2 regions of the Streptomyces sp. A18 genome follow, and region 1 is predicted to be linked to the other one. Evidence: predicted binding sites of a transcription regulator. Region 1 holds the regulator's gene; the other holds the start of a gene.
The links. The regulator HspR, encoded in region 1, represses chaperone genes until heat shock. The targets are predictions, from matches to a motif close to TTGAGNNNNNNNNNCTCAA.
Positions count from the first base shown of each region.

Region 2: dnaK (molecular chaperone DnaK) is a predicted target of HspR. The motif match lies at 3,691-3,709, and genes of this name have one in related genera.

Region 1 is NZ_JBWLKL010000002.1:233,626-254,071, forward strand. It holds gene AC5P1C_RS03815 (helix-turn-helix transcriptional regulator) at 1-295, shown strand, start outside; gene AC5P1C_RS03820 (ATP-binding cassette domain-containing protein) at 418-1,206, shown strand; gene AC5P1C_RS03825 (DUF7224 domain-containing protein) at 1,200-2,501, shown strand; gene AC5P1C_RS03830 (hypothetical protein) at 2,638-3,123, shown strand; gene AC5P1C_RS03835 (hypothetical protein) at 3,101-3,262, opposite strand; gene AC5P1C_RS03840 (ATP-binding protein) at 3,368-3,838, opposite strand; gene AC5P1C_RS03845 (helix-turn-helix domain-containing protein) at 4,106-4,978, shown strand; gene AC5P1C_RS03850 (DUF397 domain-containing protein) at 4,989-5,171, shown strand; gene AC5P1C_RS03855 (hypothetical protein) at 5,210-5,716, opposite strand; gene AC5P1C_RS03860 (heat shock protein transcriptional repressor HspR) at 5,848-6,297, opposite strand; gene dnaJ (molecular chaperone DnaJ) at 6,299-7,510, opposite strand; gene grpE (nucleotide exchange factor GrpE) at 7,552-8,280, opposite strand; gene dnaK (molecular chaperone DnaK) at 8,277-10,151, opposite strand; gene AC5P1C_RS03880 ((Fe-S)-binding protein) at 10,486-12,792, shown strand; gene AC5P1C_RS03885 (FG-GAP repeat domain-containing protein) at 12,988-14,316, shown strand; gene AC5P1C_RS03890 (FG-GAP and VCBS repeat-containing protein) at 14,461-15,855, shown strand; gene AC5P1C_RS03895 (FG-GAP repeat protein) at 15,932-17,413, shown strand; gene AC5P1C_RS03900 (FG-GAP-like repeat-containing protein) at 17,491-18,939, shown strand; gene AC5P1C_RS03905 (Yip1 family protein) at 19,088-20,035, shown strand; gene AC5P1C_RS03910 (phosphoribosyltransferase) at 20,107-20,446, opposite strand, start outside.
Region 2 is NZ_JBWLKL010000012.1:1,271-11,611, reverse strand. It holds gene AC5P1C_RS20425 (amino acid permease) at 1-1,284, shown strand, start outside; gene AC5P1C_RS20420 (DUF6345 domain-containing protein) at 1,328-2,965, opposite strand; gene AC5P1C_RS20415 (OsmC family peroxiredoxin) at 3,194-3,619, shown strand; gene dnaK (molecular chaperone DnaK) at 3,770-5,632, shown strand; gene narI (respiratory nitrate reductase subunit gamma) at 5,759-6,481, opposite strand; gene narJ (nitrate reductase molybdenum cofactor assembly chaperone) at 6,481-7,050, opposite strand; gene narH (nitrate reductase subunit beta) at 7,061-8,674, opposite strand; partial or broken gene AC5P1C_RS20390 (nitrate reductase subunit alpha) at 8,678-10,341, opposite strand, start outside.

The sequences.
Region 1 (20,446 bases):
GGCCGTGGTCGACTACCTGGCCACCACCTTCGACCGCCTGTGGCGCCTGGCCACGCCGATGTGGCCCCAGTCGGTCCCGCAGCGCACGGAAGGCGGAGTCACCACACGCCAACGCGCCATAGCGACCCTCCTCGTCGAAGGCCACACCGACGCCGAAATCGCCGCTCGCCTCGGCATGAACGTGCGCACCGCCCGTGTCCACATAGCAAAGCTTGCTGCCACTGTGGGCAGTCACAGCCGGGCCCAACTCGGTTATCTGATAGGCCAGTCAGGGCTTCTGGATCCGGACGGCTGAGTCACAACATGGACGTACGCCAGTACGTTCACCAGCGCCACGAAAAGCCCACCACTCCGGCGGGCCTACGCCACATCTCGGGAGGCCCTGCCCATGAAGCTCATTCCAATCAGGCTCCATCCATGACGACTCACCCCGTCGCCCGCCTGACGGCCCTCACGCAGGGATACGGCAGCCGCCGCATCATCGAGGACCTCGACCTGTCCATCCAGCCAGGCGTCACCGGATTGCTGGGTCCCAACGGAGCAGGCAAGACCACCCTGTTCCGTACCCTCGCCACGATCGCGCCTCCGCAGAGCGGGGCATTGGAGCTATTCAACGAGCCCGTCACCAGCGAACGGGACGTGCGGAAGGTCCGTCCTCGCATCGGCTATCTCCCACAGGACTTCGGCTACTACCCGGCCTTCTCCGTCACCGATTTCGTCCGCTACTGCGCCTGGTTGCGTGAAGTCCCCTCCAAGGAAGCCGAGTCGGCGACGAGGGAGGCGCTGGCCGCTGTGGGGTTGACCGACCGGGCCCGGGACCGCATGAAGTCTCTTTCCGGCGGCATGCTCCGTCGCGCCGGAATCGCCGCCGCCATCGTCGGCTCCCCCTCGCTGCTCCTCCTCGACGAGCCCACCGTCGGCCTCGACCCCGCCCAGCGTCTCGACTTCCGTGAGCTCATACGTTCCCTCGCCCGCGGCGGGGCCGCCGTCGTGCTCAGTACGCATCTGGTGGAGGACGTGGGCGCCGCTTGCGACGCTGTCCTCGTACTCGACGACGGGCTGCTGGTCCACAGCGGTACGCCACAGGAGCTGGCGGCACTGTCCACACCGGCAGCCCCAGGAGACAGCCCGCTGGAGCGCGGCTACATGACGGTTCTGGGGGGTCGCAGAGGCAGCCGCGGGACGACCGAGGAAGCCGCATGCTGAACGCCTACCGCATCGAGCTGCGCCGCTCCCCCCTGCTCACCGCCTTCCCCGCGCTGATCGCCATGGACCTGCTGGTGCTCTTCGGGCGGTCCCGGTACTGGATCGGGGTGTGGCCCGAGGCGAGCGTCGCGGCGCAGGTCGTCACGCTCTTCCTGGGGCCCGTCCTCGCCGGTGTCTCCGCCTGGCAGGCCGGACGTTCCTCCCGTGCGGGGATGCCCGAGTTCCTTCTCGCCGCCGCCCGGCCGGGCTGGCAGGTCGAGGCCGTGCGGCTGGCCGCCACCCTCACGCTCGGATTCCTCGCGTACGGAATCGGATGCCTCACCGCCGTGGCCGTCTCGCTCGGCGACGCGGGGCCAGGTTTCCTCTGGCCGTCCTACCTGCTGCTCGGCGCCTCGACCCTGATCATTTTCGCGTCCGTGGGACATCTGGCCGGTCGCTGGTGGCCCTCGGCAGCATTCACACCCATCGTCTGCGCACTGGGCTGCTTCATCAGCATGTTGTCCCTGCCGTTCAAATTCAATGTGCTTGCGGGGCCGCCGGACACCCACCTGAGTCCGCTGCCGGTCGCTCTTCGCCTGCTGTGCGCTCTCGCTCTCGCGGTGCTAGCGGTGACGGCACCGCCGCTGAGGAAGAGAGCCGCGCGCCAGATGCCCCACCGGAAGCTCCCGCGCCCTGTCCGCGCCATCGCCGTCGGGTCGGTGGCCTGCTCCCTCACCGCACTGGCCGCGGTCCCGGCAGCCGGCGAACTGCGCGTGGAGCGCCCGGCCTCGGCGACCGAGCCGCTGTGCGACCGTGCCGACAAAAGCGCCCCGCGGGTGTGCGTCTGGCCCGAGCACCGGAAGTATCTGCCGGAGCTGACGCGGATGGCTCAGCGCCTCGACCAGACCAATCACTCCTGGATCAAGACACCCGCCGTGTTCTACGAGTTCGGGCTCCGGCGAACGGACCTGGGAGACCGAGGCTTCGACATCGCCGAAGGGCACGTACGCACCGCAGCGATCGCCATGTCCGACCAGGTGTTCACCGAGTCGATCGGCGACTGCAGCCCGCCCGAGGACGAGCGCCGTGCGTGGCAGTCCATGGACAACATCGCTCTATGGCTTGAGTACCAGGCCGTGGGACAGGACCCGGCCGTCGCCGACAAGGGACTCCACATGGAAGGAGTCGACACCGCCCAGCGCGAGGCGACCAAGGCCTCGCGGATGCCGTCGGCCGAGCAGCAGAAGTGGGTCGAGCAGGAGCGCGGCCAGGTACTTCGTGAGAGCTCGTGGTGCAAGCCTGATGCATGGCACTGATCTGCTCCGCTACGCAAGAGTCCACCGAGGCGCAGCAGTCCTCGTCGGGACCGCAGTTGTCGCCCTTCTGTCGGCGCTCTTCGGCGGTACCAGCATCTCGCTTCCCTCCATCGGCAGCGGAGGAGTAACCACAGGCGTGCCGTACCGGCAGGAGCTTCCGCTGCTGTCGGCGGTCTTCCTCTCCGCCTCCCTCGACGGGGCCATGTCGGCACACGACGCGATGGGCGCGTCCACGATGCACCGCTTGCGCGTCGCGTACTGCACTGGGCTGACGCTGACGGTCTGCGCCTTCTCGTTCGGTGCGGAGACCGTCGCCAACGGCCCGGACTCCGGGTCCGTCTTCGTCCGCTCCACCTTGATCTGGCTGGGCCTCGCCCTGCTCTCTTCGGGTGTACTCGGCCATCAGCTCGGCTGGGTCGTCCCGCTGACCTCGGTCCTATTCCTGGTCTGGTACCCGGGCAACTGGTGGGACTGGACGGCCAATCCGGCCGCTCACCTCTTCAGCTGGGCTGCCGCCGCCATCGCACTGAGCCTCGGAGTCACCGCGACCGCGGCAACTCCGTGGCGCAGGAAGGCCCTCCTCCGCAGGGCGGCCTCCCTCACCCGCGCCGCGCCCCCGTGATCGCCTCGCCGATCGTGAACCCCTTGGCGGGTCCTTCGGGGATCGTGACCTCGGTCCCGTACGGAACTCGGTGGACGCCCACCCAGTCCGCCTTCTCCGGCGACATGGTCTCGTGCCTCTCAGCAGCAAGAGCGGTCATGATGGCGCACCTCCTTTCCAGTGTGGGCTTGGCGTCCTCGCGGCACAAGCAACGCGATCACGGTAGGTACGTTCATGGGGCCGACCAGGGGAAAGAGCGTCCAGCTCACCCGATGCGGTGAGGGCGAAACGGTCCTCCGTTCCCGGCCTCCCCCAACTCGAACCACACCCCCTTCGCATACCGCCCCGCCCTGTCGTCCGCGACGCCCCACGTGTCGGCGAGTTCCGCGACCAGGGCCAGCCCTCGCCCCCAGGCGGCCACGGCCACCCCGGCGGCGGGGTGCGCTACGACCGGAGGGTCCGGGCTCTCGTCGAAGACCGTTACCCGTAGGCGGGTGAGCGTCAGGAGGATGCGGAGTATGGCGGAGCCCTTGGTGTGCAGGTGCACGTTCGTGAGGAGTTCCGAGGTGCAGAGAGTTGCCGGCATGACCAGCGGTTCTCGGTCCAGGGTGCGCAGGACTGTGCGTACGAAGTCTCTGCCGACCTTGGGGGAGGTCGCGTCCCCGGGGGTGAAGAGGCTGTAGTCGTACGCGAGTTGGGCTGCTCGGTGCGCGATGCGTGGGCGGTCTGCGGGCATGACGGTTGCTCCCGTCGGGAGGGGTGGGGGAGGTGGTGCGTGTTCCTTGCCGGGCGATGGCGTTGCCCACGTGCGCCTGGTCGGTGCTGTGGGTGCCTTTCGGCTTGTGGGCAGGGGGAGTTGACCAACTCCGGGGCGTCACCGGTGTCACACTTAAGGTAAGGATGCAGGGAACGCATTCGCAACCTGAATCGCGTAAGTGATAGACCAACTCCCCCGAAAGAGGGGAGACTTCGCCCAGACAACTGAGGAGATAGCCCCTTGGGAATGCGCACTGTCATCAGTGAACGCCAGCACCGGCTCGGCCACGAGCTCAAGAAACTGCGCGAACAGGCAGGCTTGTCCGCCGGAGAAGCAGCCGAGCGGATCAATATGGGCCGCGGCCAGCTGAGCCATGTCGAAGCCGGGCGCACCTCGATCGTGTCGGACCGTCTTCGAGACCTCTGCGAAGCACTGGGATGCGAAAGTGTTCCCTACGTCGATGCCCTCGTCGCCATGTCCGAGGCAACAGGAAAAGGCTGGTGGAGTGCCTATAAGGGCAACGTCGGTTCTGCGGCCATGAATCTCGCCGAGCTGGAGGCTGGCGCTATCGCGTTGCGGAGTCACGAGTCGCTGTTCGTCCCCGGCCTGTTGCAAACCGAGGAGTACATGAGAGCCATCTTCGCCAACCCCAAGTTGGCCGTGAGCGACGTGGACGAAGCTGCAGCCTTCCGCATGGAGCGTCAGTCCGTCCTCACCTCCGAGAACCCTCCGGAGTTCCACGGCGTGATTCACGAGGCGGCACTGCACATGCGCTTCGGCGGTACTTCCGTCCTGCGCGGCCAACTTCTGCACCTTGTCGAGGTCGCCCGGCTCCCCAACGTGACCGTCCAGGTCGTCCCGTTCGAGGCGGATGTCGATGCCGCGCTCAGTGGAGCATTCCTGCACAGCATCACGCCGGTACACCGGCTGAGCACGGTCGTGCTCGATCACCCTTCGGGTCCGCTGTATCTCCGCGACGATGAGCACCTTGCGTTGTACGGCAGCATGTTCGATCGTCTAACCGAGTGTGCACTCGCGCCGATCTCCGGGCGTTCACACGCCACACTCGCGGCCAAGGACTCTCTGGCACTGATCCAGCATCTGCTCTACACACTCTAGGAGCCCACAAATGCCCCGCCTGAACTGGCAGAAGTCCTCATTCAGCGGCGGCCCGGAGAGTAACTGCCTCTACATAGCCACCGCCCCCGACGGAACGATCCGCCTCCGCGAGAGCGACGCCCCGGACACGATCCTGACGACCACGTCCGGCTCGCTGGCAGCACTCCTGGAGACGCTCTCCCGAGAGGACTGACTCAAGAAGGCAATCGCTGAGGAGTTGAGGTCGCGGGCTCAGCCGCCGCCCCACTCCCGCAGCAGACCCTCCCGCTCAGCGCCCCGCGGCGAACCCCCCTCCCGCGCCCGCCCCCACTCCGCCATCGACGCCAGAGTCGTCCGCAAGGTCGCCTCGCCCTCCGTCATGCGGGTCAGGAGCGTCAAGGACAGGTCGTACTCCTCCTGGGAGTAGCCGATCGCCGCCGCCGTGTACGCCGACAGTTCCGTGTCGGCGCCTTCGGCCCCCGTGACCCGGACGGTGAGGGTCGGCGGCTCGTCCCCACTCCCGAGGCCCGCCGTCAGCGCCATGTCCACCAGCGCTCCCACGTGCCGCTTCAGGGACTTCACGGGGACATCGTCGACGCTCAGCGCGTGTACGTCCTCCCACGGGAAGAACCCCGACTGGCCGTCCCCCAGGGCCACCACGCCCTCCGGCGTCAGCCGCACCCCGGCCGCGAGGCCCGACGGCTTCGCGCCCACGTACACATCGCCCTCGGCGATCCAGAACAGTCCCACCATGGCCATGGCGAACCCCGCTTCCCCCGGCAAATTTCTTCAGGTCGACCATCGCAACGCGCGTCGGGGCCGGGAGGTTCCCACCTCCCGGCCCCGACGCGCGAGCAAAGAACTACTGCTCCGAAGCTACCGCTCCGAAATTACTGCTCCGACGACCTCTTCGGCCGCCACACCACCAACGCGCTCGCCTGCTGCACGTCCTGGTACGGGACCAGGTCGCGGCGGTACGAAGCGTGCACCGCCGCCTCGCGCTGCTGCATCGCCGCAGCCGCGCCCTCCACCGCCGACGACAGCTCCGCCACCCTCGACTGGAGCGCCGCCACCTGGTGTTCGAGCTCGATGATGCGCTTGATGCCCGCCAGGTTGATGCCCTCTTCCTGCGACAACTGCTGCACCGTACGGAGCAGTTCGATGTCGCGGGCCGAATAGCGTCGGCCACGGCCCGGCGTGCGGTCGGGAGAGACCAGGCCCAGGCGGTCGTACTGACGCAGGGTCTGCGGGTGGAGGCCGCTCAGCTGAGCCGCTACCGAGATGACGTAGACCGGCGTCTCGTCGGTCAACTGGTACGGATTTCGACGACGGCCGTCCATCTCATGCTCCCTTCGCGGCCTGGAACAGTTCTGCCCGCGGATCGTCGTCCGCAGTCGCCTTGCGGTAAGCCTCGAGGGCTTCCTTCGCCGTGTCGGAGAGTTCGGTCGGGACCGATACCTCCACCGTCACCAGCAGGTCGCCCCGCGAGCCGTCCTTGCGGACCGCGCCCTTGCCCCGCGCCCGCATCGTACGACCGTTGGGCGTGCCCGGAGGGAGCTTCAGCGTGACGGCCGGTCCGCCCAGGGTGGGGACCTTGACCTCGCCGCCCAGTGCCGCTTCCGTGAACGTCACCGGCACCGTCACCGTGAGGTTGTCGCCCTTGCGGCCGAAGACCGGGTGGGTGTCGACGTGCACGACCACGTACAAGTCGCCCGCCGGACCGCCCCGTTCACCGGGGCCGCCCTTGCCTCGCAGGCGGATGCGCTGGCCGTCCGACACGCCCGCGGGGATCCGCACCTGCATCGTGCGGGACGACTTCGCCCTGCCCGAGCCCTTGCAGACCTCGCACGCGTCCTGGGCGATGAGCCCTCGGCCCTTGCAGTCCACGCAGGGGTCGGTGAGGGAGAATCCGCCGCCGCCTCCCCGCGTCACCTGGCCCGTGCCGACGCACGTCGGGCACACGCGCGGTGTGCCGTTCTTGTCGCCGGTGCCGGAACAGGCCTTGCAGGGAGCCTGGGAGGACATCCGGAGCGGGACCGTGGCCCCGTCCACCGCCTCCGTGAAACTCAGCGTGACCTCGGACTCGATGTCCTGGCCGCGCCGGGGCTGCGTACGCGTGCCCGCGCCGCCCGCCCCCGTACCGCCTCGGTTGAACAGGCCCCCGAAGACGTCACCCAGACCGCCCCCGAAGCCGCCGGCACCGCCTGCGCCGCCCGCTCCACCGCCCGGGGCGCCGCCTCCGAAGAGGTCGCCCAGGTCGAAGTTGAACGAGCCGCCGGTGCCGCCCGCTCCGGGGCCTGCCCTGAAGCCGCCGTTGCCGAAGAGAGCACGCGCTTCGTCGTACTCCTTGCGCTTCTTGGGGTCCCCGAGGATGTCGTTCGCCTCGGAGATCTCCTTGAAGCGCTCTTCCGCCTTGGTGTTGCCCTTGTTGGCGTCCGGGTGGTTCTCGCGGGCGAGCTTCCGGTACGCCTTCTTGATCTCGGCTTCGGTGGCGTCCTTGGGGACGCCGAGGACCTTGTAGTAGTCCTTCTCGATGAAGTCCTTCGTGCTCATCCCCGACGTCCCTCCTCTCGCTTCACAACAACTCCGTTACGTCAGCCCTCGTCCGGGCCGCCACCGGTCTCCTTGTCCTCCGCCTGCTCGGCGGAGTCCTTGGAAGCAGCGGTGTCGGCGTCTCCGCCCTTGACCGTCTGCGCGCCCGGCTGCGGCTCGGCCACGGCCACCCGCGCGGGGCGGATGGTGCGCTCGCCGATGCGGTACCCCGGCTGCAGGATCGCGACGCAGGTCGTCTCGGTGACGTCCGGCGCGTACGAGTGCATCAGGGCCTCGTGGATCGTCGGGTCGAAGGGCTCGCCCTCCTTGCCGAACTGCTGGAGGCCCATCTTGGCGACGACCGTCTCGAGCGCCTCCGCGACGGACTTGAACCCGCCGACCAGCTCGCCGTGTTCACGGGCGCGGCCGACGTCGTCCAGGGTCGGGAGGAGTTCACCCAGGAGGTTCGCCGCGGCGATCTCCTTGACCGTGACCTTGTCCCGCTCCACTCGGCGGCGGTAGTTCTGATACTCCGCCTGGAGCCGCTGGAGGTCCGCCGTGCGCTCGCCGAGCGCCGTGCGCACCTGGTCCAGCTGCGCGATCAGACCCACGTCCTGGGCGGACTGAGCCGACTGCGCCGATGCGTTGTTTGCTGCGTCCCCGGCCGGGGCCGCCGGGCCCTCCTCAGTGGAGGGCTCGGCGGCCTGCGGCGCCGCGTCATCAGGGGTGGCGCCGGAGGGGACGTCGGGCTTCTCGGCGTTGTCACCGAAGCCCGGAGTCTCCTCGGTCATGCGGCGCCGCCCTTCGTGTCACCAGGCTTCTCGTCGTCGACGATCTCGGCGTCGACCACGTCGTCGTCCTTGTCCTTGGACATGTTCGGGGCCTCTTCGCCCTCGCCGCCGGGGGCAGCGCCCTCGGCACCCGCGGCCTGAGCGTCCGCGTACATGGCCTGGCCCAGCTTCTGGGAGACGGCCGCGACCTTCTCGGTGGCCGTGCGGATCTCCGCGGTGTCCTCGCCCTTGAGCTTTTCCTTCAGCTCGTTGACGGCTTCCTCGACCTCGGTCTTGACGTCACCGGGGACCTTGTCCGCGTTATCGGTGAGGAACTTCTCCGTCTGGTAGACGAGCTGCTCGCCCTGGTTGCGGGACTCGGCGGCCTCGCGGCGCTTGTGGTCCTCGTCCGCGTACTGCTCGGCCTCCTGGCGCATGCGGTCGACCTCGTCCTTCGGCAGCGAGGAGCCGCCGGTGACGGTCATCTTCTGCTCCTTGCCGGTGCCGAGGTCCTTGGCCGTCACGTGCATGATGCCGTTGGCGTCGATGTCGAAGGCGACCTCGATCTGCGGGACACCGCGCGGGGCCGGCGGCAGGCCCGTGAGCTCGAACATCCCGAGCTTCTTGTTGTACGCCGCGATCTCGCGCTCGCCCTGGTAGACCTGGATCTGGACGGACGGCTGGTTGTCCTCGGCCGTCGTGAAGATCTCGGAGCGCTTGGTCGGGATCGTGGTGTTGCGCTCGATGAGCTTCGTCATGATCCCTCCCTTGGTCTCGATGCCGAGGGACAGCGGGGTCACGTCGAGGAGCAGGACGTCCTTGACCTCGCCCTTGAGGACACCGGCCTGCAGGGCGGCGCCGATGGCGACGACCTCGTCCGGGTTCACGCCCTTGTTGGCGTCCTGGCCGCCGGTCAGCTCCTTGACGAGCTCCGCGACGGCGGGCATACGGGTCGAGCCACCGACGAGAACGACGTGGTCGATCTCGGAGAGCTGGATGCCCGCGTCCTTGATGACGTTGTGGAACGGCGTCTTGCAGCGCTCCAGAAGGTCGGACGTGAGCTGCTGGAACTGGGCGCGCGTGAGCTTCTCGTCCAGGTGCAGCGGGCCCTCGGCGGACGCCGTGATGTAGGGCAGGTTGATCGTGGTCTCCGTAGAGGAGGACAGCTCGATCTTGGCCTTCTCGGCCGCCTCGCGCAGGCGCTGGAGCGCCATCTTGTCCTTGCCCAGGTCCACGCCGTGGCCGTTGTTGAACTGCTTGACCAGGTAGTCGACGACGCGCTGGTCCCAGTCGTCACCACCGAGGTGGTTGTCGCCGTTCGTGGCCTTCACCTCGACGACGCCGTCGCCGATCTCCAGGAGGGACACGTCAAAGGTGCCGCCACCGAGGTCGAAGACGAGGATCGTCTGGTCGTCCTTGTCGAGGCCGTACGCCAGAGCGGCGGCCGTCGGCTCGTTGACGATGCGCAGGACGTTCAGGCCCGCGATCTCGCCGGCCTCCTTCGTGGCCTGGCGCTCCGAGTCGTTGAAGTACGCCGGGACGGTGATGACCGCGTCGGCCACCTTCTCGCCCAGGTACGACTCCGCGTCGCGCTTCAGCTTCTGCAGGATGAACGCCGAGATCTGCTGGGGGTTGAACCCCTTGTCGTCGATGTCCACCTTCCAGTCAGTGCCCATGTGGCGCTTGACCGAACGGATGGTCCTGTCGACGTTCGTGACCGCCTGGCGCTTGGCCACCTCGCCGACAAGCACCTCGCCGTTCTTCGCGAAGGCGACGACGGACGGCGTGGTCCTGGCGCCCTCGGCGTTGGTGATGACGGTGGGCTCGCCGCCTTCAAGAACGCTGACGACAGAGTTAGTCGTGCCCAGGTCGATGCCGACCGCACGTGCCATTTCGGTTCCTCCAGATGTAACTCTTGAGTGGATCTGACTCAACAATGCATGACGGCTGCGCCGGCGTCAACAGAACTGAGTCGAGGGGGCTCAACTCTTATCCAGCCCTTACGCGCAACCAGGCCCCGTAAGGGGCACGGGGAGCTGCGCGACCAGCCGCAGCCGACCCACAGATGGGCGGTCTTCCAGCGGAGCGCCGACGCAAGGGTTGCCTGAGCGACGCAGATCACCGCCTTGCTGGCTACAGTGCGGCTGAGTAAGTGGGTAGTCTCAGACGGACTGCATAAGTTACCGCTTAGTAATAGTTCGCCTCGCAGGCCCGAGGAGCCCCCAAATGCAACTCGCCGCGATCATCGTGTCGCTGGTCCTAATCGCGGTCGGCGTCGCGCTGTTCGGCCGTGCCATCGTGCAGATCTACCAGTACATGCGCCTCGGACAGTCCGTCCCGGCAGGTACCCGCACCGATCAGCCCGTGCAGCGCACCGTCACCGTGGCCAGGGAGTTCCTCGGCCACACCCGCATGAACCGCTGGGGCGTCGTCGGCGTCGCGCACTGGTTCGTGGCGGTGGGCTTCTTCTCGCTGCTCCTCACCATCGTCAACGCCATCGGCCAGCTCTTCAAGGCCGACTGGATGCTGCCGATCATCGGTGAGTGGGCGCCGTACAACATGTTCGTCGAGTTCATCGGCACGATGACGGTGGTCGGCATCCTGACGCTGATCGTCATCCGGCAGCTGAGCAACCCCGACAAGCCGGGCCGCAAGTCCCGCTTCGCGGGTTCCAAGAAGGGCCAGGCGTACTTCGTCGAGGCCGTGATCCTCATCGTCGGCGTCTGCATCTTCACGCTGCACGCCCTTGAGGGTGCCCAGCACCACGTGGACAGCTACGAGGCGTCGTTCTTCATCTCGTACCCGTTCGTCTCGTGGTTCGGCGGCATGGACCTCTCCACGCTGCAGAACCTCACGTACTTCTTCGCCATGGTGAAGATCGCGACGTCCTTCATCTGGATGATCACCGTCGCGCTCAACACGAACATGGGCGTCGCCTGGCACCGCTTCCTCGCCTTCCCGAACATCTGGTTCAAGCGCGACGCGGACGGCTCCACGACCCTCGGCGAGCTCCAGCCCATGACGTCCGGCGGCAAGCCGATCGACTGGGAGGACCCGGCCGAGGACGCCGTCTTCGGTGTCAGCCAGGTCGAGCAGTTCTCCTGGAAGGGCCTCCTCGACTTCAGTACGTGCACCGAGTGCGGCCGCTGCCAGTCGCAGTGCCCCGCCTGGAACACCGGCAAGCCGCTCTCCCCGAAGCTCCTGATCATGTCGCTGCGCGACCACGCGCACGCCAAGGCCCCCTACTTGCTCGCCGGTGGCGGCAAGGACATGGAGGGCAACGAGAAGGCCACGGAAGAGCAGCTCAAGGACGTTCCCGCCGCCGCCCTCGCCGAGGCCGAGCGCCCCCTCATCGGCACCGCCGAGGAGAACGGCGTCATCGACCCCGACGTCCTGTGGTCCTGCACCAGCTGCGGTGCCTGCGTCGAGCAGTGCCCGGTGGACATCGAGCACATCGACCACATCGTCGACATGCGCCGCTACCAGGTGATGATCGAGAGCGCGTTCCCGTCCGAGGCCGGGACGATGCTCAAGAACCTGGAGAAGAAGGGCAACCCCTGGGGCCTGGCCAAGAAGCAGCGCCTGGAGTGGCTCAAGGAGCTCGACTTCGAGGTGCCGGTCGTCGGCAAGGACATCGAGGACCTCACCGAGGTCGAGTACCTCTACTGGGTCGGCTGCGCCGGCTCCCTGGAGGACCGCGCGAAGAAGACCACCAAGGCCTTCGCGGAGCTGCTCCACATGGCGGGCGTCAAGTTCGCCATCATGGGCGGCGACGAGAAGTGCACCGGCGACTCCGCACGCCGCCTGGGCAACGAGCCGCTGTTCCAGCAGCTCGGCCAGGAGAACGTGATGGCGCTGAACATGGCGTTCGGCGAGGAGCTCGACGACGACGGCAAGGTCACGCCCGAGTCGGCCAAGCCGAAGACCGCGAAGAAGATCGTCGCGACCTGTCCGCACTGCCTCAACACGCTCGGCAACGAGTACCCGCAGCTCGGCGGCGACTACGAAGTCATCCACCACACGCAGCTGCTCCAGCACCTCATCGACGAGGACAAGCTGATCCCGGTGACGCCCGTCGAGGGCCTCATCACCTACCACGACCCGTGCTACCTGGGCCGGCACAACAAGATCTACACGCCCCCGCGCGAGATCATGTCCGCCGTCCCGGGCCTGCGCCAGCAGGAGATGCACCGCCACAAGGAGCGCGGCTTCTGCTGCGGTGCCGGTGGCGCGCGGATGTGGATGGAGGAGCGGATCGGCAAGCGCATCAACAACGAGCGCGTCGACGAAGCCCTGTCCCTCAACCCGGACATCATCTCCACCGCCTGCCCGTTCTGCCTGGTGATGCTCACCGACTCCGTCAACGGCAAGAAGGCTGCATCTGACAGCGGCTCCGCCGCGGGCGGCAAGGCCCAGGAGTCCCTCCAGGTCGTGGACGTCGCGCAGCTGCTGCTCGACTCCGTGAAGACGCCGGTGGACCCCGCCGGTGAGTCCGAGACCGCGGACGAGCCGGAGCCCGAGCCCGTGAAGTAACCACGGGAAGCATGGCTTCAGGCCGGTTCCGCCCTCTTGGGCGGGACCGGCCTTTCGTTTGTGAACGGAGGGGGAGCATCATGTGCTGGTTGTTGTCGGTTGGGGCGGTCGGGGTGGGTGATGGGCATGCGGAGTGCCGGGACGCGTGGCATACGTGGTGTCAGACGCGGAGGCGTCACGAGCCGCGGAGGTGTCATGGGCACGGCAGCCGTGGTCAGCTGTGCGCTGCTGCTCGCCGGATGCGGCGGCGGCAACGACGACGCGGGCAAGCCCGACACACGGCACCGGCCCGTCAGCATGGCGGGCAAGGGCGCGGCGCAGCAGCCCGTCCCCAGCGGCAAGGGCTCCAAGGTCGACGACGACTTCAACGGTGACGGCGCCCCCGACCTCGTACTCGACGACCTGGTGCACCGCGGCCACGGCGACGACGCGGGCATCGGAGTCGTCTACGGCTCCCGGAGCGGACTGCGGCCCGGCGCGCGGCAGTTGCTGAGCGCGCGGGCCAACGGGGCTCGCACCAAGGGCGAGTTGCCCGCGTCCTTCGAGTCCGAGGCGTCCTGCGACCTCGACGAGGACGGCTTCACCGACCTCCTGGTCTCCACCGACCCGCCGTACGACGGCCTCGGCCGACCGCCCGTGCCGCTGCAGATCGTCTTCGGCTCGCCCGAGGGCCTGAAGGGCAAGGCCGTGAAGGTGAAGGTGCCCGCGCAGTCCCGCATCGGCAACGACTGGTCCGACCAGCCGGTGTGCGGGGACTTCGACGGGGACGGGGCGAACGACCTGGTCCTGCACGCGAGCGGCGCCCGGCTCACCTTCCTGCGCGGCCCCTTCAAGCGGACCGGCGCCCCGCGCGCCGCGGGCAAGCCGCTGGCCGCGCCCGGCAACGACCTCGTCACCGGCAGGGCCACGGACGTCGACCGCGACGGGTACGACGACGTCCTGGTCCGCAAGGCCGCGAACGCGTCCGGCGCCGCGGCCGGCGCGCTCGTCCTGGGCGGCCCGAAGGGCCCCGCCGAGACCGGGGTCCTGTTCCCCTCCGGCACGGACACCGCGTTCGGGCGCTTCGGCAAGGGCAAGGGCATGGACGCAGCCGTCGCGGGCCCGTCCGGGGTCGCCCTGCGCTACGACGTGCCCGGCACCCTGCGCTCCACCCTTGAGGCGAAGGACGTGGCCGTGGACGCGGGTGACCTCGACGGGGACGGCCTGAGCGAGCTCGTGATGAGCGGAGGAGGCAGCGGGAGCGGCGGCGGCGCCGGTGAGGTGCGGGTCTTCCGGGGGCGGGCCGGAGGGCTTTCGGCCAATGCCACCGCGACCGTGATCCCCTCCGCCAAGGGCACCACGCAGGTTCTCGGGATCGCGGACTTCGACGGGGACAAGCGTGCCGATCTGATCCTTCGTACGTACCGGGGAGACGGCGAGGACACGGTGGGGGTCTATCCCGGGGTGAAGGGGGACCTCGTGGCACGCAAGCCCCAGCTGACCTTCTCTACGCGGGATTTCCTGGCCCTGGGGGACGGGGCGTAGGGGACGGGCGCAGGAGACGGGCGTAAGGGTTCCGCGGGGCCTTCGGTTCACCTGGACGTCACCTCACCTCCCCCGTCGCACAACCATTGGTACGCCTCACATGTCACATCCCCGGAAGCATCTCCGTACTCCCGGGAGTCCCACGTGCGCGTACGTAATCTGGCCATCGCCGCGAGCGTCGCGGCCCTCGCCGCCGCGGGCCTGACGCTGCCCCTCGCGGGCACCGCGAGCGCCGCGTCCACGCTCAAGGACGACTACAACGGGGACGGCTACCGCGACCTCGCGATCGGCAACCCCGCGACGAACTCCGTGACGGTGACCTTCGGTTCGGCTTCCGGCGTGTCCCAAGGCCGCTCGGTCACCGTCACCCAGAACACCGCCGGGGTCCCGGGAGTCACCGAAGCCGAGGACGAGTTCGGCGAGAACGTCACCAGCGGCGACGTGAACGGCGACGGCTACGCCGACCTGATCGTCGGCGCCCCCGGCGAGCAGGTGACGGGCAAGCCCTCCGGCTCCGTCACGATCATCAAGGGCGGCAAGAGCGGATTCACCGGCGGCAGCCACGTCGTGAACGCCCCCGCCGACACCGCGGGCCGCTTCGGCGAGGCCACCACGTGGAACGACCTGGACACCGACGGCGCGCCCCAGCTGGCCGTGATCAGCGGCGACAACTGGTGGTACTACTCCGGCGCGGGCGAGGACGGCCGCGCGTACGGACTCGAAGTCGACTTCATCCCCGAGGGCGTACGCCTGGACGGCATGGTCAGCGGCAACTTCAAGTACAAGGACGGCTTCGGCTACGTCCTGTACGGAGAGCGCGCCGACGGCGGCGCCTACACCGCGCACATGAACGGCGGCGCCGGCGACTACGGCTACCAGGCGGAGCTCCTCGGCGAGGGCGACGATCCGACCGCGACGCGCGACGCGGCCACCGCGGGTGACGTGAACGGCGACGGCTACGACGACCTGATCACCGGCAACTCCCGCGACTCGGCGGGCGGCAAGGGCGGTTCGGTGAGCGTCCGGTTCGGCGGCGACCGCGCGTTCGGCGCCCCGGTGACGTACGGCCAGGACAGCGCGGGCGTGCCCGGCGCCGACGAGGCGGGCGACGGCTTCGGCGCCTCGGTCTCCGCGGGCGACGTGACCGGTGACGGCCTCCCGGACCTCGCGGTGGGCGCGCCCGGCGAGACGGTCGGCACCGTCGCGGGCACCGGCAGCGTCACGCTCCTCAAGTCCTCCGCGGGTGCCTTCACTTCGGGCAAGGCGTGGCATCAGGAGACCGCGGGCGTGCCCGGCGTCGCCGAGGCCGACGACCGCTTCGGCGCGTCCGTCCGCCTCAAGGACATCAACAAGAACGGCAAGGCGGACCTGGCCACCGGCGCGACCGGCGAGGACATCGGCACGACGCGAGATGTCGGCGCCGTGTGGGTCCTGCGCGGCACGGCCACGGGTCTGACGTCGTCGTACGCGACCTCCTTCAACGGTTCGGACTTCGGGGTCGGCGGCGCGGACGCCGACTTCGGACGAACGCTGCGCTGAGCCCCTCCCGCGGGCCCACCGCCCCCTCAACTCGCCACCCCCCAAGGCAGACGAGCAACTTCAGGAGTAGTCCCGCATGGCAAAGCACAAGCGCACCGCCCCCACCCACCGACCCAGACCCGGCCGCCTGGCCGTGGCAACCGCCGCCGCTGCGGCCCTCACAGGCGGACTCCTCACCCTCTCGACGACCTCCGCGACCGCGGCACCCGCGGCCACACAGCCCGACGACGCCGACTTCAACGGCGACGGCACGGCCGACCTCGCCACCTCCGCGACGCACGCCAATGTGGGCGGCAAGGACAAGGCGGGCCAGGTGGTCGTCACGTACGGCGGCACCCAGCAGCGCCACGTCACCTTCAGCCAGAACAGCGCGGGCGTGCCCGGCACCGCCGAGAAGGGCGACTTCTTCGGCGCCGACTCCGCGTACGGCGACTTCGACGGCGACGGCTACGACGACCTCGCCGTCGGAGCCATCGGTGAGGACGTCGGCACGGATGTCGACGGCGGCACGGTCCAGGTCCTGTGGGGCTCGCCGAACGGCCTGTCCGGCGGATCCACGGTCAAGGACCCGCGCCCCACCAAGCACGACGGGTTCGGCGGCCCCCTCCAGGCGGGCGACTTCGACGGCGACGGCAAGGACGACCTCGCCGTGGGCTCCGCTTCGGGCGCGGCCACCATCGACATCTTCGACGGCGGCATCAAGCGCTCCGGCGCGACCGGCGGCCGCTACACCGTGCTCCCGCCCATCCACAGCGGCGACGGCGCGGGCCCAGCCAACCTGCACTCCGGGGACGTCAACGGCGACGGCAAGGACGACCTGATCGTCAACGGCTACTCCACCGCCGACGACTACAACGCCAACCTCTGGCTGCCCGGCAGCGCGAACGGCATCACCACGAACGGCGTCCAGCGGCTGCCCGCGGGCATCGTCACCGACGTGGGCGACACGGACGCCGACGGCTACGGCGACGTCATCATCGGCCTCGACTGGGACGAAGGCATCGACGGCGCCAACAAGGGCGGCACGGTGTACGTGGTCAAGGGCAACGAGAACGGCCCGTACGGCGGCAGCCAGGCCTTCACCCAGGACACGGCGGGCATCCCGGGCGGCGGCGAGAAGGGCGACTTCTTCGGCTCGGAACTCGACCTCGGCGACATCAACGGCGACGGCCACCTCGACCTGGTCGTGAGCAGCCCCGGCGAGAACCTGGACGGCGTCGTCGACGCGGGCTCGGTCACCGTCATCTACGGCGCGGCGGACGGCTCGGGCCTCTCCACGCGGGGAGCGGCCCTCTACAGCCAGGACACACCGGGCGTCCCCAACTCCAATGAGAACAGCGACTACTTCGGCTCGGACGTCCACATCGACGACCTGAACGCGGACGGCAAGGGCGACGTCTCCATCGGAGCCCAGGGCGAGAACGGCTCCAACGGAGCGCTCTACATCCTGACCGCCGAGCAGGACGGCTCCCTCACGGGCACGTCCGGCGTCTACACCTCCACGGCCGGCATCTCGCCCACGGGAACACCCCGCCTGGGCACCAACTTCGCGGACTAGCAGCGAAGTTCCCCCATCGACCGCCGGGCCCGCACGCTCCACCCACTGCGGGCCCGGCTCTCCCCCTCGGAGCTACCGTGCGCATACGCACTTTCCTGCTGGTCTCGTCCCTGGCGACCACCGGCCTGCTCACGCTTCCCGCCACGACGGCATCCGCCGCCCCCGCCCCCCTCACCGCCGACTTCAACGGCGACGGATACGACGACCTCTTCGTCGGCGTGCCCAGTGGCACCGTCGGCGGGAAGGCCAAGGCCGGGTACGTCAGCGTCGTGTTCGGTGGGGAGCACGGGCCGGGGCCGCACGGTGTGCGGCGTATTACTCAGGCCACCGTCGAGGTGCCCGGGACTCCCGAGAGCGGGGACCGGTTCGGGGGGTCCGTCGTCGCAGCTCATGTCGACGACGACCAGTACGCGGATCTCGTCATCGGCGCCCCCGGCGAGGACATCGACGCCAAGACCGATGCCGGTTCCGTCACCGTGCTGTACGGCACCGGCGACGGCTTCGCGCTCGCCAACACAGCCGCCCGGGGGGCGAAGTCCGGTGACGCGTACGGGAACGCCCTCGCCGCCGCCGACTTCACCGGTGACACGGACGTCGACCTCGCGATCGGCGGCAAGGACCAGGTCGTCGCCAACTTCAATCCGTACGCCGCCGACACCCGGCCGGTCATGGCCGACCGCATGGGCGGCCGGGCGCCCGTCCTGACCACCGGCGACTTCAACACCGACGGGCTCCCCGACCTCGCCCTCGGCTACTACACGCAGAACCAGCCCTACACCCAGTCCCATCTGCGCCTCTACGGGTGGAACAAGGACGAGGGCGCCATGGGCAACTTCTGGAACAACTCCAACGGCGCCGCGAACGCCCTCGCGTCCGGCGACTTCAACGGCGACGGCTTCGACGACCTCGCCGTCGGCAACTGCCGCGAGATCGCCGACGAGAACATCGACGACCCGTGCGGTCCCGAGGAGCTCACCAAGGGCGGCGGCATCCACATCCGCTTCGGCGGCGCGAACGGCAACTTCGGCTGGGAGCAGCAGACGTTCAACCAGGACACCGCGGGCATGCCCGGCGTCGCGGAGACCGGTGACGGCTTCGGCGACGCGCTCGCCGTGGCGGACATCGACTCCGACGGCCACGACGACCTGATCGCGGGCGCCCCCGGCGAGGCCATCGGCAGCGCGGCGAAGGCGGGCAGCGTCACCGTCCTGAAGGGCGGCGAGATGGGCCTGCTCGACCCGGCGGGCGCGGCGAACCCGGGCACGGTCGCGTACCAGCAGAACTCCCCCGGCATCCTGGGCGTCGCCCAGGCGGGCGATCTCTTCGGCGGCGCGCTCGCCTTCGGTGATCACAACGGGGACGGCGCCCGGGACCTGTCCGTCGCCGCGCCCGGCGAGAACGCCTCCGCGGGCGGCGTCTGGGATCTGCCGGGCGCGAAGGCCGGCGGCTCGGTCGTCACCCCGAACTCCCTTGGCCTGCCCGCCTCTTCCGACCCCCTGGCGTACGGAGCGGTGCTGGGGAAGTAGCCCGTGACCCGCGGCACGCCGCAGGTCACCCGGGACCCTGGGGAAAACCCCTCAGGGTCCCCCTAAGGGTTGTCACAGGTCAGCGGCAAAGCCGCTCTCCTCCCGGGGAGGGACGACCCGAGCCCTCCAGACCAGGTACGTTCGATTCGTGGCTGGATTCAGGATCGGACGCGGCCGGGACAACCGCACCCCGCAAGCGCGACCCCAACAACGACCGCGGCAGGAGCCGTACGGGCAGCAGGCCCCCCAGGGCCAGCAGCCCCCGTACGGCTACCCTCAGCCGCCCCCTCGGCAGCACGGCGGCCAGCAGCCGCCGTACGGCCAGGGCCAGGGCGGATACGGCGGGCAACAGTGGCCGCAGGCGGGCGGCAACCACGGCGAGCCGGAGTACTTCGGCGGGCCGGGAGACCCAGGGCACGGGGGCCAGGGCGGTCAGGGCGGCTTCGATCCGTACGCCGCCAACAACCCCGGTCACACCCAGGCCTTCTCCGTGGGCGAGGACCCCTACAACCAGGGCGACACCTACCGCGCGGGGCAGGCGCCCGCGCCGGTGGGCCCGCGCCTGCACTGGAAGGACCTCCTGCGCGGCATCGTCCTGCGCCCGGGACCGACGTTCCTGCAGATGCGGGACTACGCGATGTGGGCCCCGGCGATCATCGTCACGTTCCTCTACGGGCTCCTGGCGATCTTCGGCTTCGACGGCGCCCGCGAGGACGCCATCAACGCCACGCTCTCGACGGCCGTCCCGTACGTCCTGACGACCGCCGTCGCGATCACGATCAGTGCCTTCATCCTGGGCGTGGTCACGCACACCCTCGCCCGCCAGCTCGGCGGCGACGGCGCCTGGCAGCCGACGGTCGGCCTCTCCATGCTGATCATGTCGATCACGGACGCGCCCCGCGTGATCGTCGCGATGTTCCTCGGCGGCGGCCAGCCCTTCGTCCAGCTGCTCGGCTGGGTGACGTGGGTCGCGGCGGGCGCGCTGCTCACGGCGATGGTGAGCAAGTCGCACGACCTGCCGTGGCCGAAGGCGCTGGGCGCGGCGTCGATCCAGCTGCTCGCGCTGCTCGCGATCATCAAACTGGGTACGTTCTAGACGTACGTACGCACGAAGAGGGCCCCCGCGGGTTGATCCGCGGGGGCCCTCTTCTTACGCGTGGGCGGGACTCAGGCGTCGAGAACCTGACCGGCGCGCCGCACCACGGGCGCCTCGACACTCCACGGGAAGTTGATCCAGTCGTCGGTGCGCATCCAGACGTACTCGCACTTCACTAGCGACTGCGACTTCTCGTAGATGACGGCGGACCGCACCTCGGCCACGTGGTCGAGGCAGAAGTCGTGCACGAGCTTCAGCGTCTTGCCGGTGTCGGCGACGTCGTCGGCGATCAGCACCTTCTTGTCGGTGAAGTCGATCGCGTTCGGCACGGGCGCCAGCATGACCGGCATCTCCAGGGTCGTCCCGACCCCCGTGTAGAACTCCACGTTCACCAGGTGGATGTTCTTGCAG
Region 2 (10,341 bases), on a different contig from region 1:
GCCACCTGCCTCGTCATGGGCAACATCATCGGTGGCGGCATCTTCCTGCTCCCGGCCTCCGTCGCCCCCTTCGGGACCATCAGCCTCGTCGCGTTCGGCGTCCTGACCGCCGGTGCGATCGCTCTCGCCCTGGTCTTCGGGCGGCTCGCGCGGCGCGACCCGCGCACCGGCGGACCGTACGTCTACGCCCGCGCCGCGTTCGGCGACTTCGCGGGCTTCCTCGCGGCCTGGTCCTACTGGGCCACCGCCTGGGTGTCGAACGCCGCGCTCGCCGTCGCCGCCGTCGGCTATCTCGACGTCCTCATACCGGTGGGCGGCCACAAGTGGACCGCCTGCCTGGCCGCCCTCGTGCTGCAACTGCTGCCCGCAGTCGCGAACTTCGCGGGCACCCGCTACGTCGGCGCGGTCCAGGTCGTCGCCACCGTCCTGAAGTTCCTGCCGCTGATCCTCGTCGCGGTCGGTGGACTGTTCTTCTTCGACAGCGCCAACCTGGGTCCCTTCCGGGCGAGCGACGACGGCCCGGTCGGCGCGATCTCCGCCTCCGCCGCGATCCTGCTCTTCTCCTACCTGGGAGTGGAGTCGGCCGCCGTCAGCGCCGGTGAAGTACGCGACCCGCGCCGCAACGTAGGGCGCGCCACCATCCTCGGTACCCTCGGCGCCGCCCTCGTCTACCTGCTCGGCACCCTCGCCGTCTTCGGCACCGTCGCCCACGACAAGCTCGTCGGCTCCACCGCGCCGTTCTCCGACGCCGTCAACGTCATGTTCGGCGGCTCCTGGGGCGGTACGGCGGTGGCGATCGCGGCGGTCGTGTCGATCCTCGGCGCCCTCAACGGCTGGACCCTCCTGAGCGCCCAGACGCCGTACGCCGCCGCCAAGGACGGGCTCTTCCCCGCCGCCTTCGCCAAGAAGAAGCGCGGCGTGCCGACCGTGGGCGTCCTGGTCACCGTCGTCCTCGCCTCGCTGCTCACCGTCTACAACTACACGGCAGGATCGAGCGGCGTCTTCGAGTCCCTCGTCCTGATCACCACGTTCACCGCGACCGTGCCCTACCTCCTGGCCACCGCCGCGCAGATCTACTTCCTCGTCTCGGGGCAGGGCGAACGCGTCAACCGCGCCCGCCTGGTGCGGGACGGCGTCCTCGCGGGCATCGCGTGCGGCTTCTCCATGTGGCTCGTCGCCGGGTCCGGATACGCGGCCGTCTACCAGGGCGTCCTGTTCCTCTTCGCGGGGGTGCTCGTCTACGCGTGGATGGCGGCCCGCAAGGAGCGGACCGCCACCCACTGATTCCCCGACCCCCGTCGGCCTGGGCTCTGCCCTTCCCGCCGGACTACCTGGCCAGCGGTGCGACCACCCAGCGGCGGGTGGTGAACATGCCGTCGGGCGGGCCGATCTCGATCAGCTTGCGAGCGGCCGGGTAGGCCTCGTTGCCCTCGATCTCATAGCCGACGTCGAACGTGCCGGGCACGTCCCTGACCTCGGGCTCCTGCGGGGCCCTCGCGCTCTGGGAGCCCGTCTCGTCGGCCGTGACGGCGGCGAGCTCGGCGAGCAGCTTCCGCTGCGCAGCGGCCAGCGCCTCGCGCGGGTCGCGTGCCTGCATCGAGGGTGCCGCCGCGCCCCGGCCGCCGGCGGGAGGCGGTGCGATGTCGGTGCTCGGCTCGCGCGTCGTGCCGGTGGTCTCGCGCGTGGAGATCTGCGCCTGGACGACGGTCGCGTCGTTGTCCAGGGCCACGCGGATGAGACCGCGGTCGGGCGTGATGACCGGTACGCCGTCGAAGACCTGCCGGAACGTCACATGGGTCTCCAAGGACACCGGCTCGCCGAGCTCGGAGCCGTCCTTCGCCCCGGAGTTCTGCATCAGGTCGTGCACGCTGTCCACGACGAGCTCGGCGCCGTCGGCGTGCCGCTCGGCGAACGCGCGCGCCGCGTCGACCGCCTGGTCCGTGGGCAGTTGCCGCAGGTTGCGGTGGTTGGCCTCGGCGAGCTTGACCCACCGGACGGCGTGCGGGGCGGTGGACACGGTCCGGTCGCCGGAGACGGCGCTGAGCACGCCCTGCCGCTCGACCTGCACCTCTTGCAGTGCCGCCGAGGGGAAGTCGGCGATCTCCCCCATCTTGGTGAGTTCCTGGCCCGGGTCGCGCGGCGCGAGCTGGACGATCTGCGGGCTGCTCGGCACCCGCGTCAGCGGCTCCCTGAGGCTGTCGCGCGCGTTGTACCAGCGCCACGCGTACCAGTTGTCCGGCACGTGCTCGCGGTAGAGGGTGCGCTCGCCGTTGAGCCGGGCGGTGGCGTCGGCCTGGTTGACGCCGACCGCGCAGACGGAGGGCGCCTGGCCCTTGTAGATGTCCCAGCTCGCGTTCAGCCACGCGTCGGTGAACGTCTGCCCGGCCCGCCACTTCTCCCAGAACTTCTTGCCGTAGTCCGGGCTGTCGATGCTGACCGTCTCGAACCCGAAGATCATGCGGAAGCCGATGTTGGGCCCCGCCCAGGTGCGGATCGGTGAGTGCCCGCCGAGGACCCGCAGCGATGTGCAGGTGGACCAGAAGACGTAGTTCGCCTTCTCGTTGCCCAGCGCCATCCGGTTCGAGACCGCGTCGCTGCGGCCGTCCCAGACCGCACCGAGCGGCGCGAAGAAGACGCCGTTGCCGTCCATGCCGCCGTGGCCCGAGTGGTAGACGGCCACCACCGCGTCCATGCCGTACCGGTCCTGCCAGTTGTCGTACGTCTCTTCGTACGCCCAGACCTGCGCCCCGCCGTCCGCGAACCAGAAGTTGCGGTCGTAGAACTGCTGGAGGTACGCCAGCCACCCGGTGGCGTCGGCGTGCGTGTGGAAGAGAGGTGACTGGTTGACGAACTTCTGGATGCTGAAGGCACCCCACCAGCCGAACGTCGAGTCGCGGTCACCGGCGGCTCCCGGCTTCGCACCTTCCAGTGGAGACGGACCGCGTTCCGAGAAATTCATGCGCATGGCCAAACCCCCTGAGTGGTCTCCTCGTCCCGTGGGCGAGGGGGCCTCAAAGTGTCACCGCGGACGCGCCTTGCACAGTTGGCATTTCGGCCATAGCGACCACGCACCGGGACACTCGTACCGCCTCAGTTACCCCGGCTTTCCCGGCTGGGCCGCCCGGGTGTGATCGGATGGGCGCAACGGACGTTCCGGAACGCATCTCGGAACCGCACTGAAGGGATCTACATCGTGGCTACCACGCGCTCCGCGCACACGGTCTGGGAAGGCAACCTGACGGAGGGGTCGGGCACCGTCACCTTCGACTCCTCCGGGATCGGTGAGCAGGCGGTTTCCTGGCCGTCCCGTGCCGAGCAGGCGAACGGCAAGACCAGCCCGGAAGAGCTGATCGCCGCCGCGCACTCCAGCTGCTTCTCCATGGCCTTCTCGAACGGTCTGAACAGCGCGGGCACCCCGCCGACCCGCCTGGTCACGTCCGCCGACGTGACGTTCCAGCCGGGCACCGGCATCACCGGCATCCACCTCACCGTCGAGGGCACGGTGCCGGGCATCGACGAGGCCGCGTTCGTCGCGGCCGCCGAGGACGCCAAGGCGAACTGCCCGGTCAGCCAGGCGTTGACGGGCACGACCATCACGCTGACGGCGAAGCTCGCCTGACGCACGGCTTTTCGGCCGTTCTCGACCGTGCCGCCGTCCCCCAGGGGGCGGCGGCACCGTCATAGGCGGCATTGACAATAAGCCGCTCAAGTTTTGTGATGGAGGTCGGAGTACGCCGGGAAACGGGCTCGCGGTGGAAGGGGACCGGACATGGCACGTGCAGTCGGGATCGACCTCGGAACGACGAACTCGGTGGTGGCCGTCCTTGAGGGCGGTGATCCCACGGTCGTCGCCAACGCGGAGGGAGCGCGCACCACGCCCTCGGTCATCGCCTTCGCGAAGAACGGCGACGTCCTCGTCGGGGAAGTCGCCAAGCGGCAGGCGGTCACCAATGTGGAGCGCACCGCACGCTCCGTCAAACGCCATATGGGAGACGGGAGTTGGCGCTTCCCGGAAGGCGGGTCCGTGGACGGCACCCGGTACACCGCCCAGGAACTCTCCGCCCGCATCCTGCAGAAGCTCAAGCGCGACGCCGAGTCCTATCTGGGCGAGGACGTCACGGACGCGGTCGTCACGGTCCCCGCCTACTTCGACGACACGCAGCGCCAGGCCACCAAGGAGGCCGGCGAGATCGCGGGCCTGAACGTGCTGCGCATCATCAACGAACCGACGGCCGCGGCCCTCGCCTACGGCCTCGACAAGGGCGACGACCAGACGGTCCTCGTCTTCGACCTCGGCGGTGGCACCTTCGACGTATCCCTCCTGGAGATGGGCGACGGCGTCATCGAGGTGAAGGCCACCAACGGCGACACCCAACTGGGCGGCGACGACTGGGACCAGCGCATCGTCGAGTACCTGGTGCGGCAGTTCAAGAACGGCCACGGGGTGGACCTCGCCAAGGACAAGATGGCGCTGCAACGGCTGCGGGAGGGCGCGGAGAAGGCGAAGATCGAGCTGTCGTCGTCGAGCGAGACGGACATCAACCTGCCGTACGTCACGGCTTCGGCGGACGGCCCGCTGCACCTGGCCGAGAAGCTGACCCGCGCTCAGTTCCAGGAGCTGACCGCGGACTTGATCGAGCGCTGCCGCGGCCCCTTCCACCAGGCCGTGAAGGACGCGGGCATCAAGCTCTCGGCCGTCGACCACGTGATCCTGGTGGGTGGCTCGACGCGCATGCCCGCCGTCACGGAACTGGTCAGGGAACTGACTGGGAGCGAGCCGCACAAGGGGGTCAACCCGGACGAGGTGGTGGCGCTCGGCGCCGCCCTCCAGGCCGGTGTGATCAGGGGGGACGTGAAGGACGTCCTGCTCCTGGACGTGACCCCGCTGTCCCTGGGCATCGAGACCAAGGGCGGCATCATGACCAAGCTCATCGAGCGCAACACGACCATTCCCACCCGGCGTTCGGAGACCTTCTCGACCGCCGAGGACAATCAGCCGTCGGTCGGCATCCAGGTCTTCCAGGGGGAGCGGGAGATCGCCGCGTACAACAAGAAGCTGGGCGTCTTCGACCTGACGGGGCTGCCCCCGGCGCCGCGCGGTGTCCCCAAGATCGAGGTCACCTTCGACATCGACGCCAACGGCATCATGCACGTCTCCGCGAAGGACGAGGCGACGGGGCGCGAGCAGCGCATGACGGTGACGGGTGGTTCCGCGCTGCCCAAGGACGACATCAACCGCATGGTGCGGGAGGCCGAGGAGCATGCGGAGGAGGACCGCAAACGGCGCGACGCCGCGGAGACCCGCAATCAGGCCGAGCAGCTCGTCTACCAGACGGAGCGGTTCGTGCGGGAGAACGAGGAGCGGATCCCTGCGGAGACACGGTCCGAAGTGGAGTCGGCGGCAACGGAGTTGAAGGCCCTGCTGAAGGACAAGGCGGACGACACGGCGGCCCTGCGCGTCGGCGCCGAGAAGCTGGCCTCCGTCAGCCAGCGCATGGGCCAAGCCATGTACGCGTCTGCCGGCGAGGGCGCCGAGCAGGAGCAGGGGGCTTCGGGGCCCGCCCCCGAGGAGGGCGTGGTCGATGCGGAGATCATTGACGACGAGAAGCCGGGGGAGGGCGCCGAGAAGTAAGGGCCCGGCGGGCTGAAGAACTCAGCCCGTCCGGCGCTCGAGGACGAACTCGGCGAAGCCGGTGATGGCAGCAGCCAAGGCCCCCGTGCCGAGCGGGTTTTCGGGATGGGGCGGGGTTGGGGAGGATTAAGACCCCGTCTTCTCCCAACCCCGCCGCTCCGGACGCGCCCCCACCCGGCGGGGGTCCCTGCTCCGGTACACCACATACGGCCGGAACAGATACTGCACCGGCGCGCTGAACATGTGCACGAGCCGCGTGAACGGGATCAGCGCGAACAGCGCGAGCCCGACCAGCGCGTGGATCTGGTACAGGACCGGGACCCCCGCCATCCGGTCCGTGTCCGGCTGGAGGGTGAACAGGCTGCGTGCCCAAGGAGCCATCGACTCACGGTAGTTGTAGCCCTCGCCCGACGCGTGCGTCAGCTTGGCCACCATGCCGAGCACGATCGCCGCGAACAGCACCAGATACATCAGCTTGTCATTGGCGGTCGTCGCCCGGAACACCGGCGCGTTCGTGCGCCGCCGGTAGAGCAGCAGCAGGATGCCGAGCACCAACAGGATTCCCGCCGCCGTGCCTCCGTACAGCGAGAACAGGTGATAGGTGTGCTCGCTCACACCCACCTTCTCCGTCCACGACTCCGGGATGAAGAGTCCCACCAGGTGTCCGACGAGGACGAAGAGGATCCCGTAGTGGAACATCGGCGACGCGATGTTCAGGAGCTTCGACTCGTACACCTGCGAAGAACGCGTCGTCCAGCCGAACTTGTCGTAGCGATAGCGCCAGAAGAGCCCCGCCGCCAGGAGGACGACGGCCAGGTACGGGATGACGCCCCACAGCAGCGTTCTCATCAGTGTTCCCCGATCATTGCGAAGGGTTCGAGGCCGACGTCCTCCCGCGGGGGCCCCGACCGGGCGAGCGCCTGCGCCTCGGCCCGGTCCTTCGGCGAAGGCCCCGGCAGCGTCGCGCACACCGCGTCGAGCACGGGCGCGTACGGCGTACCGAAATCGGTGAGCGCGAGGCGGAGCAGCTCCAGGCCCGGCCGGTGCTCCTCCAGGAGGACGGGGCCCGCGTGCGCGGAGAACTCCAGGACCGCGGGCAGGAAGTCCGGCAGCTCCTCGCCGGTGAACTCCATGCCGTGCTCCCGGTAGACCTCCTTGAAGCGGACCAGGGTCATCCCGCGCCGCCTCGTGTCGCCGTCGCGCCACCAGCTCAGGTAGAGGCTGTGGCGGTTCTTGAAGTCGAAGACCTGGACGTAGTGCGCGGCGAGCTCGGAGGCGTCGGTCGCCGCCGCGTGTGTCAGGAACCCTTCCAATTGGGGTGCCGCGGCCGATAGGTGAGGCAAGAGGCCGCGGAACTCCTCGTCCGGGTAGGACAGGCAGTGCGCGGCTGCCCGGTAGAGCACGGCGTGGTCGCTCACAGGGTGTCCTTCACAGTGCGTCCTTCTCGGTGGCGGACGGCTGCTCGTCGGCGGTCTGCCGGTCCCGCAGCGCGTGGAAGTTCTCGATGGTCACCAGCGGCAGCTGCTTGCGGCCCGAGTCCTGGCCGAACGGCCCGTCCCCGCCCATCCCGGGACCGTCCTCGAAGTCGAGGCTGCACTCGTCCGGCAGCGCCGACTCCTCCAGGCGCTGCGCGTCACCGACGGCGGCGGTCGGGATGACGTAGCGGTCCTCGTACTTGGCGATGGCGAGCAGCCGGTACATCTCCTCGATCTCCTGGCCCGACATCCCCACGGAGTCGGCGACCGAACTGTGCGGCCGGTCACCGAGGTTGATCGCCCGCATATGGGCGCGCATCGCCGCCAGCTTCTCCAGCGAGGACCGCACCGGGCCCACGTCACCGGCCGTGAAGATCTCCGCCAGGTATTCGAGGGGGATGCGCAGCGTGTCGATCGCGCCGAAGAGGTTGTCCAGGTCCTCGCCGTCGTGCCCGGTCTCGCTCAGCGCGTCCACGACCGGTGAGAGCGGCGGGATGTACCAGACCATCGGCATCGTCCGGTACTCCGGATGCAGCGGGAGCGCCACCTTGTACTTGCTGATGAGCGCGTGGACGGGGGAGCGGCGTGCGGCCTCGACCCAGTCGTGACCGATCCCGGCCCGCTCGGCCTCGCGCCGCACCTGAGGGTCCTCCGGGTCGAGGAAGACCCCCAACTGGGCTTCGTACAGCGCGGTGTCGTCCGGCTGCGAAGCCGCCTCCGTCACCTTGTCGGCGTCGTAGAGGATCACGCCCAGATAGCGCAGACGCCCCACGCACGTCTCCGAGCAGACCGTGGGCAGCCCCACCTCAAGGCGCGGGTAGCACATCGTGCATTTCTCGGCCTTGCCGGTGCGGTGGTTGAAGTACACCTTCTTGTACGGGCAGCCCGTCACGCACTTGCGCCAGCCCCGGCAGCTGTCCTGGTCGACCAGGACGATGCCGTCCTCCTCGCGCTTGTACATCGCGCCGGACGGGCACGACGCCACGCACGCCGGGTTCAGACAGTGCTCGCAGATGCGCGGCAGATAGAACATGAAGGTCTGCTCGAAGGCGAACTTCACCTTCTCCGCCGCCTTCTCGCGGGTCTTGGCCACCATGGGGTCGAGGTCGCCGTACTCGGTGGCGCCGCCCAGGTTGTCGTCCCAGTTCGACGACCACTCGATCTTCATGGGCTTGCCGCTGATCAGCGAGCGCGGTTCGGCGACCGGGTAGTCGTCACCGAGCGGGGCATCGGTGAGGTTCTTGTACTCGTACGTCCAGGGCTCGTAGTAGTCCTTGATCTCCGGCAGCTTGGGGTTCGAGAAGATCTCCAGGAGGGACTTGATCCGGCCGCCGTTCTTGAGCTTCAGGGCGCCCTTCTTGTTCAGCTCCCAGCCGCCGCGCCACTTCTCCTGGTCCTCGTAGCGGCGCGGATAGCCCTGGCCGGGGCGGGTCTCCACGTTGTTGAACCAGACGTACTCCATGCCGTCCCGGTTGGTCCACGCCTGCTTGCAGGTGACGGAGCAGGTGTGGCAGCCGATGCACTTGTCGAGGTTCATGACCATCGCGATCTGTGCCATGACGCGCATGTGTCAGTACTCCACCTTCTGCGAGCGGCGGCGGATGACCGTCACCTCGTCGCGCTGGTTCCCCGTCGGGCCCAGGTAGTTGAAGGCCCACGACAACTGGGCGTAGCCGCCGATGAGATGGGACGGCTTGAGGATGAGGCGGGTCAGGGAGTTGTGGATGCCGCCGCGCTTGCCGGTGGTCTCCGCCTTGGGGACGTTCACCGTGCGCTCCTGCGCGTGGTGCATGTAGACGGTGCCGGCCGGCATCCGGTGCGAGACGACCGCGCGCGCGACCACGACACCGTTGCGGTTGACCGCTTCGATCCAGTCGTTGTCCTTCACGCCGATCGCGTCCGCGTCCTGCGGCGCCATCCAGATGCACTGCCCGCCGCGCGAGAGCGACAGCATGAAGAGGTTGTCCTGGTACTCGGAGTGGATGGACCACTTGTTGTGCGGGGTGAGGTAACGGACCGTCACCTCCTTCTCGCCGTCCGGGCCGAGTCGTGGCTCCCCGAACAGTCGGTTCATGTCCAGCGGCGGCCGGTAGACGGGCATCGCCTCGCCCAGCTCGTGGATCCAGTCGTGGTCGAGGAAGAAGTGCTGGCGGCCCGTGAGCGTGTGCCACGGCTTGAGGTGCTCGGTGTTGAGCGTGAACGCCGTGTAGCGCCGCCCGCCCGACTCGCTGCCCGACCACTCGGGCGAGGTGATCACGGGCACGGGCGCCGCCTGCGTGTCGGCGTACGTGATGCGCTTGCCCTCGTACTCGGCGGCCAGGTGCGCCATCTCCTGACCCGTACGCGCCTCCAGGGTGTGGAAACCCTGCGTGGCGAGGCGGCCGTTGGTCGTTCCGGACAGGGCGAGGATGGTGTTCGCCGCCTTCACTGCCGTGTCCAGGGCGGGGCGGCCGTCGGCGGGTCCCCCGCGTACGACGCCGTTGCGCTCACGCAGCTCGTCGACCTCCTGGTCGGGCCGCAGGGCGATGCCCTTCGCGGGCAGGCCCAGCTTCTCCGCGAGCGGGCCGAGCGCCGCGAACTTCGCGCCGATCGCCGTGTAGTCCCGCTCGACCACCGTCAGGCCCGGCATGGTCTTGCCCGGGATCGCCTCGCACTCGCCCTTGCGCCAGTCCAGGACGACACCGCCGGGCTGCGCGGTCTCGCCGGGGGTGTCGTGCTGGAGCGCGGTGGCGACGACGTCCTTGCGTACGCCGAGATGGTCCACGGACAGTTCGCTGAGCCGTTCCGCGATCGCCTTGAACGTGTCGAAGTCGGTGCGGGCCTGCCAGGGCGGGTCGACGGCGGGCGTGAAGGAGTGGACGTAGGGGTGCATGTCCGTGGAGGACAGGTCGTGCTTCTCGTACCAGGTCGCCGCGGGCAGCACCACGTCCGAGAGCAGCGTCGACGACGTCTGCCGGAAGTCCAGTGAGACGAGCAGATCGAGCTTGCCCTCGGGCGCCTCGTCGCGCCACTTCACCGTCGACGGCCTCTCGTCGGGCGCCGCCTCCTCCGCCCGCAGCGAGGAGTGCGTGCCGAGCAGGTGCTTGGTGAAGTACTCGGCGCCCTTGGCCGACGAACCGAGCAGGTTGGCGCGCCACAGGGTCAGGACACGCGGCCAGTTCTCCGGTGCGTCCGGGTCCTCGCAGGCGAAGTTGAGGGTGCCGGCCTTGAGCTCGTCGACGACATTGGCGACGG